One region of the Mycolicibacterium litorale genome, then DNA from elsewhere that is predicted to be linked to it. Evidence: riboswitches for the same ligand, from Rfam matches in the RefSeq annotation. Region 1 holds a riboswitch; the other holds the start of a gene.
What was found. Region 1 has a riboswitch for glycine ahead of gcvP (aminomethyl-transferring glycine dehydrogenase). Riboswitches for the same ligand answer to the same signal wherever they lie in the genome.

Region 1 (4,209 bases):
CACCACCTCGAAGGAGACGGCGTGGTGGCCGCGGGCAACATGCTCGCGGGACGCCGGACGATCACCGAGCTGGTGCGCGGCTACGAGCGTTCGACCGCAACGGAATTCGAAGGCAGACTGCTCGACGGACTGGGCGCCGCGCTGGCCGCCGGTGGGGAGGAGGGCCCTGTCCACGCGGCCGGCCTGCTGGTCTACCGCGAAGTGGAGTGGCCGGAGACCACACTGCGGGTCGACTGGGCCGACGATCCGTACGAAGCGTTGTGCGCGCTGTGGGATGTCTGGGCGCCCCAGCGCGACGACTACGTCCGGCGGGCGCTGGATCCCGCGGCGGCACCGTCGTTCGGAGCGCCCGGTGACCTCTGACCCCGCGCAGCACCGGGACGCCACGGCGCGCCGCAAGCGGGCCGCGCAGGAGTGTCTCGACCGCCGCTGGGACACGATCCGCGAGATCAGCACCGGCCTGCACGCCGACCCGGAGACCGCGTGGCACGAGGTGCGCGCCCATCGCCGGCTCACCGCGCTGCTCGCATCCGAGGGATTCACCGTCGACCCGAGGGCCGGAGGCCTCGACACCGCCTTCCGCGCCACCGCCGGCTCCGGGCCCGTCCACGTGGCGTTCGTCGCGGAGTACGACGCTCTGCCCGGGCTCGGCCACGCCTGCGGCCACAACCTGATCGCGGCGGCCTCGGTCGGCGCGGCGCTGATGGTGCGCGCCGCCGAGGACGCGGTGCCGGGGGCGGGGCTCACGGTGCACGTCATCGGCACACCGGCCGAGGAGGGCGGCGGCGGCAAGATCCTGATGCTCGAGGCCGGACAGTTCGCCGACATCGATGCGGCGATGATGATGCACCCCGGGCCGGCCGACGCCGCGCGCGCCGAGCCGTTCGCCGTCGCGCACTGGGAGGTCACCTACCGGGGTGTCGGTGCGCACGCCGCGGCATACCCGCATCTGGGGGTCAACGCCGCTGACGGGTTCACCGTCGCCCAGGTCGCGATCGGACTCCTGCGTCAGCACCTGCCGCCGACCGTGCGGGTGCACGGAGTGGTCACCGAGGCGGGAACGGCGCCCAACGCGGTGCCCGACCTCGCGACGGGCCGCTGGTACGTGCGGGCGGCAAGCCTGTCCGAACTCGACGACGTCGAGCGGCGAATACGGGCCTGTTTCACCGCGGGCGCCACCGCCACCGGATGCGAACTGCGGATTCGCGACGAATCGCCCCGCTATTCGGAGTTCCGTACCGACGAGCAGCTGCTCGGCTGGTTCGTCGACAACGCCGCGGCCCTTGGCCGGGACATGACCTCGCCGCCGCCGGACGGCGCGGCGGCGATGAGGACGGCGTCGACGGACATGGGCAACGTGTCCCAGCACGTCCGGGCCATCCACCCGTACCTCGGCATCGGCTCGCTGCCTGCGGTCAACCACCAGCGCGCGTTCGCCGACGCGGCGGTCGGACCGCTGGCCGAGCGGGCGCTGCGCGACGGCGCGACGGCGCTGGCATGGACGGCGATCGACTTCGCCGCGCATGCTGCCGCGACCTCGCGGTGCACCCACTCGGATCGAGCCCGCTAAACTGGTGCCTGCATCGCCCGTGTGCGGGAGAGCTCCGTGACCGCCAGTCACGGGCGCCGAAGGAGCAACACCTCTCCGTCAACCTCTCAGGCACCCAGGACCGCGCACGGTTTCGATGCCTCTGGAAAGCGGTGGACCAGCGGTCCACCCGCCCATGGGGAAAGGCACGGATCCCGACGGCGTCGGACCGCGCTGAATCTCTCAGGCGCCCGCCCGGGTCGACGACAGAGGGAGAGGGATCGTCCAGCGGTTCTGCGCCCGGTAGGAGATCTCACCCGTGCTCGATGCTCATCAGCCCCGTTTCGCCGACCGGCACATCGGTCCCGACTCCGACGCCGTCGCGGTCATGCTCGACACGATCGGCGTGGCGACCCTCGACGACCTCGCCGCCAAGGCCCTGCCGGCCAACATCCTCGACGCGCTGTCGGCCGACGGAGTCGCGCCCGGCCTGGAGTCGCTGCCTGCCCCCGCGTCCGAGGCCGAGGCGCTGGCCGAACTGCGCGCGCTGGCCGAGTCGAACACCGTCGCGGTGTCGATGATCGGCCAGGGGTACTTCGACACCCTCACCCCGCCGGTGTTGCGCCGCAACATCCTGGAGAACCCGGCCTGGTACACCGCCTATACGCCGTATCAGCCCGAGATCAGCCAGGGCCGTCTCGAGGCGCTGCTGAACTTCCAGACCATGGTGTGCGACCTGACCGGCCTCGAAGTGGCGAATGCGTCGATGCTCGACGAGGCCACCGCGGCTGCCGAGGCCATGACGCTGATGCAGCGCGCCGGCCGCAGCACGTCGACTCGCCTGGCCGTCGACGCCGACGTGTACCGCCAGACCGCAGCCGTCCTGGCCACCCGCGCCCGCCCGCTCGGGATCGAGATCGTGACCGCCGACCTGCGCCAGGGCCTGCCCGAGGGCGACTTCTTCGGGGTGATCGTCCAGCTGCCCGGCGCGAGCGGTGCCCTCGTCGACTGGGCGCCGCTGGTCGCCGAGGCGCACGAGCGCGGTGCCCTCGTCGCGGTGGGCGCTGACCTGCTCGCGATGACCATCGTCACCCCACCGGGCGAGTACGACGCCGACGTCGCCTTCGGCAGCACCCAGCGGTTCGGTGTGCCGATGGGATTCGGCGGTCCGCACGCCGGCTACCTCGCCGTCCACACCAAGCACGCCCGGCAGCTGCCCGGCCGTCTGGTCGGGGTGTCGGTGGACGCCGACGGCGCGCCGGCGTACCGGCTCGCGTTGCAGACGCGAGAACAGCACATCCGCCGGGACAAGGCGACCAGCAACATCTGCACCGCGCAGGTGCTGCTGGCGGTCATGGCGGCCATGTACGCCAGCTATCACGGTGCCGAGGGGCTGACCTCGATCGCCCGCCGCGTGCACGGGCACGCCCGTGCGGTCGCCACCGGTCTGGCGCAGGCCGGTGTGGAGGTGGTGCACGACGCGTTCTTCGACACCGTGCTGGCCCGCGTGCCCGGCCGCGCCGCCGAGATCCGCGATACCGCCAAGTCGCACGGGATCAACCTCTGGTTGGTCGACGCCGACCACGTCTCCGTGGCGTGTGATGAGGCGACCACCGCGGACCACGTCGCCGCGGTGCTGGCCGCGTTCGGCGCCACCCGCGGTGGCCAGCCGTTCACCGGTCCCGAGATCGCCACGCGCACTTCGCCTTTCCTCACCCACCCGGCGTTCACCCGGTACCGCACCGAAACCGAGATGATGCGTTACCTGCGGTCGTTGGCGGACAAGGACATCGCGCTGGACCGCAGCATGATTCCGCTGGGTTCGTGCACGATGAAGCTCAACGCCGCCGCCGAGATGGAGCCGATCACCTGGCCGGAGTTCGCCAGGCAGCATCCGTTCGCCCCTGAGGGTGACGCCCCGGGCCTGCGCCGGCTGATCGCCGATCTGCAGACCTGGCTCACCGGCATCACCGGCTATGACGAGATCTCGTTGCAGCCCAACGCCGGATCGCAGGGCGAGTACGCCGGACTGTTGGCGATCAAGGCCTACCACGAGGCCAACGGCGCCCCCGAGCGCGACGTGTGCCTGATCCCGTCGAGCGCCCACGGCACGAACGCCGCGTCCGCGGCGCTGGCCGGGATGCGGGTCGTGGTGGTGGCGTGCCGCGCCAACGGCGACGTCGACCTGGACGATCTGCGCGCCAAGGTCACCGAGAACGCCGACCGGCTGGCCGCGCTGATGATCACCTACCCGTCCACCCACGGCGTGTACGAGCACGACGTCGCGGACATCTGCGCGGCCGTGCACGATGCGGGCGGGCAGGTCTACGTCGACGGCGCGAACCTCAACGCCCTGGTCGGGCTCGCCCGCCCGGGCCGCTTCGGCGGCGACGTCAGCCACCTCAACCTGCACAAGACGTTCTGCATCCCGCACGGCGGCGGCGGGCCGGGTGTCGGCCCCGTCGCGGTCCGTGCTCACCTCGCGCCGTACCTGCCGGGTCATCCGCTCGCCGCGGAACTGGGTGACGACTACACCGTGTCGGCCGCCCCGTACGGTTCCGCGTCGATCCTGCCGATCACCTGGATGTACATCCGGATGATGGGCGCGCCCGGTCTGCGCGCGGCCTCGCTGACGGCGATCGCCTCGGCGAACTACGTGGCCCGCCGCCTCGACGAGTACT
Region 2 (4,209 bases), 2.6 Mb from region 1:
GGTCGGGCTGACCCTGCCGCTCACCCAGGACACCGCGCACCTGTCGGGCGGGCAGAAGCAACGCCTCGCCCTGGCCGGTGTGCTGGCGATGCACCCGGGTCTCATCCTGCTCGACGAGCCCACCGCCAACCTCGACCCCGACGGCGTCGCCGAGGTGCGCGACGCCGTCACCGCCGCGGCCGACCTGACCGGCGCCACGGTCGTCGTCGTCGAACACCGCACGAAGGTCTGGCTGCCGGTCATCGACCGGGTCATCGTCCTGGGTGAGAACGGCGGCATCGTCGCCGACGGCTCACCGGAACAGACGGTGCGGCGGGAGAGCGCACGACTGCTCGAGGCTGGCATCTGGGTGCCCGACGGTCCTGTCCCGGTCATCACCCGTACTCCTCCCGCGTGCGCCGAACCGCTGCTGACCGCCGGAGATCTGGCGGTCGGTTACCGTCCGGGTCCGGCCCTGCACGACGGGCTGGGCTTCGATCTGCGGCGCGGCCGAATCACCGCGGTCACCGGACCGAACGGCTCGGGCAAGTCAACCCTCGCGCTGACCGTCGGTGGACTGCTGCCACCACTCGGCGGCACCTTCGAAGCCGCGGCCGCCTTCGCCCCGTCGGCGAAGAACCGGCAACCGGTCCGCTGGCGCTCCAAGGAGCTCCTCACCCGGATCACGAGCGTCTTCCAGGACCCCGAACATCAGTTCCTGGCCGGTACCGTGCGCGACGAAATCACCCTCGGCCCAAGAGCACTCAAACGTGACCCGGTAGAGACGGCCGCACTGGGCGACGCCCTGCTCGAGCGGCTCCGTCTCGCCCACCTGGCCGACCAGAGCCCGTACACGCTCTCCGGCGGAGAGAAGCGCCGGCTGTCGGTGGCCACCGTGCTGATGACGCGGCCGGGTGTCATCGTCCTCGATGAACCGACGTTCGGTCAGGACCGCCGCACCTGGGCGGAGCTGATCCACCTGCTCGCCGAGATCGCCGACGACGGCACCGCGGTGGTCGCCGTCACCCACGACGCCGAATTCGTCGAACTCCTCGCCGACGACCGCATCGAGCTCCCGCTCGCCGCCGTCGGCTCACCGAGCACCGCACTATGAGCGTCGACGCCCGCCGTTCGGTGAACCCGGTCGCGCGGCTGCTGACCGCGGCGGTGATCGCCGTCGCGCTCGTATTGAGTGTCGACTGGGTTTCGGCTCTCACCGCGCTCGTGCTCGAGATACCGCTGTTCGTCGCGCTCGGGGTTCGGTTGCGGCCCTTCCTGATTCGGGGTGGTCTCATCACGGTCGCGGCCGGCCTGACCGCCCTCACCAACCTGCTCTACGGCGAGGTCGGCGGCACCGTGCACTGGCATTTCCTGCTGATCAACGTCAGTGACGGCTCCATCGCGCTGGCGCTGGCCATGTTCCTGCGTGTGCTGGCGATCGCCCTGCCGTCGGTGTTCCTGTTCCTCGACGTGCAGCCGACCGAACTGGCGGACGGGCTGGGTCAGATCCTGCGGCTGCCCTCGCGATTCGTCGTCGGCGCGCTGGCCGGAATGCGCCTCGTCGGGTTGCTGCGGGAGGACTGGCGGTACCTGGGCTACGCGCGCAGGGCGCGGGGCGTCGCCGACCACGCCCGGCTGCGGCGAGCGCTGGGTCAGGCGTTCGCCTTGCTGGTCTTCGCGCTGCGCCGCGGCTCCAAACTGGCAACCGCGATGGAAGCGCGGGGATTCGGCGCCTACCCCGGCCGCACATGGGCGCGTCCGTCCACCTTCGGTGCACCCGAATTCGCTCTCGTGGCGGCGGGCATCGCCATCGCCGTGGCGTCGGTCGCCGTCTCGGTCGTCTCCGGCGCGTGGAGCTTCATCGGGGGGTAGCCGACGATCGAGCGGGTGTGTATGTTGTGGACTCAACGAACTGAATACGCCGTTGAAGCGTTGTGGGAGAACCTCGAATTCGAGGCGCCGTAGGAGCAATCTCCTCCCCGGGAATCTCTCAGGCCCCAGTACCGCGACGCCGAGGCAACTCTGGAGACTAGACCGGTCGCACGACCGGTCTGACCGAAGGTGTACGACGCCGCTGCGGCGTCTCAGACTCTCAGGTTCCCGGACAGAGCGGGGAGGGCGCCAGCCCGGTGTGGTCCGGGCTCTCGAACCCTGGAGCTGCCCTCATGTCCCGATGTCCCGCACTCGTCGCCACGTTCACCGACCTCGCCGGGTGGACATCACCGTGACCACCACCGAGCTTCCCGTCGACCGTCTGTACAGCGCCGACCACGAGTGGGTGACCCTCACTTCCGCGGAGGTGCCCGTCGACCCCGTCCGAGTCGGTATCACCCGGGTGGCCGCCGAAGCACTCGGCGACCTGGTGTTCCTCGACCTGCCGGAGGTGGGCGCCGAGGTCACCGCCGGAGCGGCCTGCGGTGAGGTGGAGTCCACCAAGTCGGTGTCCGACCTGGTCGCCCCGGTGACCGGAACCATCACCGAGATCAACACCGCCGCGGTCGAGGACCCCGGCCTGGTGTCCGCCGACCCCTACGGCGCGGGATGGCTCTTCACGGTCGACGTGACCGCGGTCGGTCCGCTGCTGACCGCCGCGGAATACGCCGAAGCGAACGAAGCCTCGTCATGACCGTCAGCGTGTTCGACCTGTTCTCGATAGGCATCGGCCCGTCGAGTTCTCACACGGTCGGACCGATGCGCGCGGCCAATCAGTTCGTCGGCATGCTGCGGGACGGAGGCCGGCTGGGGGCACTCGCCGGCATGCGCGTCGACCTCTACGGGTCGCTGGCCGCCACCGGCGCGGGGCACGGCACGATGGCGGCCATCCTGCTGGGACTGGAGGGCTGCCGACCCGAGACGATTCCCACGCGGCACAAGGAATCGCGGGCCCGCGAGATCGAGCAGACCGGGGTCGTCAGAGTGGACGCGACCGTGCCCGTGCGGCTGCGCGAACGCGACATCGCCCTCCATCCCGCAACCGTGCTGCCCACGCACAGCAACGGGATGCGCTTCACCGCTCTCGACGCGCGCGGCGACGTGCTGGCCGCCGAGACCTACTTCTCCGTCGGCGGCGGGTTCGTCGTCACCGAGGGTTCGGCCCACGACGACCGCCACACCGCGCGACCGGTACCGCTGCCCTACGGCTCGGGTGCCGAACTGCTCGGCATCTGCGACCGCCTGGACATCCCGATCAGCGAGGTCGTGCTCCGCAACGAAACCTACAGCCGCACAAGGGGTGAGATCCGGTCCAGGTTGCTAGACATCCGCGACGTCATGGTGGAGTGTGAGCAGCGCAGCATCCGCCGCGACGGCCTGCTCCCGGGCGCGCTCGGGGTCCGGCGTCGCGCCAAGTCGTGGTACGAGCGCCTTCGCGCCGAGGACCCGGAACGCCGACCGGAATTCGCCGAGGACTGGGTCAATCTCGTTGCACTCGCGGTCAATGAGGAGAACGCGACCGGCGGACGCGTCGTCACCGCACCCACCAACGGCGCTGCCGGCATCGTGCCGGCCGTCATGCACTACGCGGTGCACTACACCCGGGCCGGCACGGAGAATCCGGACGACACAGCCGTCCGGTTCCTGCTGACCGCGGGCGCCATCGGGTCGCTGTTCAAGGAGCGCGCCTCGATCTCCGGCGCCGAGGTCGGCTGTCAGGGCGAGGTCGGCTCGGCGGCCGCGATGGCCGCCGCCGGGTTGGCCGAAGTGCTGGGCGGCACGCCCCATCAGGTGGAGAACGCCGCGGAGATCGCGATGGAACACAGCCTGGGGCTGACGTGTGACCCCATCGCGGGGCTGGTGCAGATCCCGTGCATCGAGCGCAATGCCATCTCGGCCGGCAAGGCGATCAACGCCGCGCGCATGGCGCTGCGCGGCGACGGGACCCACCGCGTGAGCCTGGACCAGGTCATCGAGACGATGCGCACCACGGGCGCCGACATGCACTCCCGGTACAAGGAGACCTCGACCGGGGGCCTCGCCGTCAACGTATCGGTGAACCTGGTCGAGTGCTGAATACCTAGAGGATTTACTTTACCAACCGGACGGTAAAGTAAATCGGGTGACCGCACGGGGGCGACCCTCATCTGTCGAGGCCATCTTCGTCGCGGCCCGCGCCCTGCTCGACGAGGGTGCCCCGATCTCGCTCGAATCCGTGGCCGACCGCACCGGCCTGACCAAACCCGGGTTGATGTACCACTTCCCCACCAAACAGGCCTTGATGGACGGGCTGGTCGA

Region 2: it holds a riboswitch for glycine, as region 1 does, so the genes downstream of both, gcvH (glycine cleavage system protein GcvH) here and gcvP (aminomethyl-transferring glycine dehydrogenase) in region 1, are expected to answer to the same signal.

What each region holds. Positions count from the first base shown of each region.
Region 1 covers NZ_AP022586.1:1,551,327-1,555,535, forward strand. Annotated here, with positions in the region: gene G6N30_RS07285 (DUF1028 domain-containing protein) at 1-363, shown strand, start outside; gene G6N30_RS07290 (M20 family metallopeptidase) at 353-1,570, shown strand; glycine riboswitch at 1,585-1,683, shown strand; gene gcvP (aminomethyl-transferring glycine dehydrogenase) at 1,848-4,209, shown strand, end outside.
Region 2 covers NZ_AP022586.1:4,482,921-4,487,129, reverse strand. Annotated here, with positions in the region: gene G6N30_RS21360 (ABC transporter ATP-binding protein) at 1-1,093, shown strand, start outside; gene G6N30_RS21355 (energy-coupling factor transporter transmembrane component T family protein) at 1,090-1,851, shown strand; glycine riboswitch at 1,905-1,995, shown strand; gene gcvH (glycine cleavage system protein GcvH) at 2,204-2,605, shown strand; gene G6N30_RS21345 (L-serine ammonia-lyase) at 2,602-3,987, shown strand; gene G6N30_RS21340 (TetR/AcrR family transcriptional regulator) at 4,034-4,209, shown strand, end outside.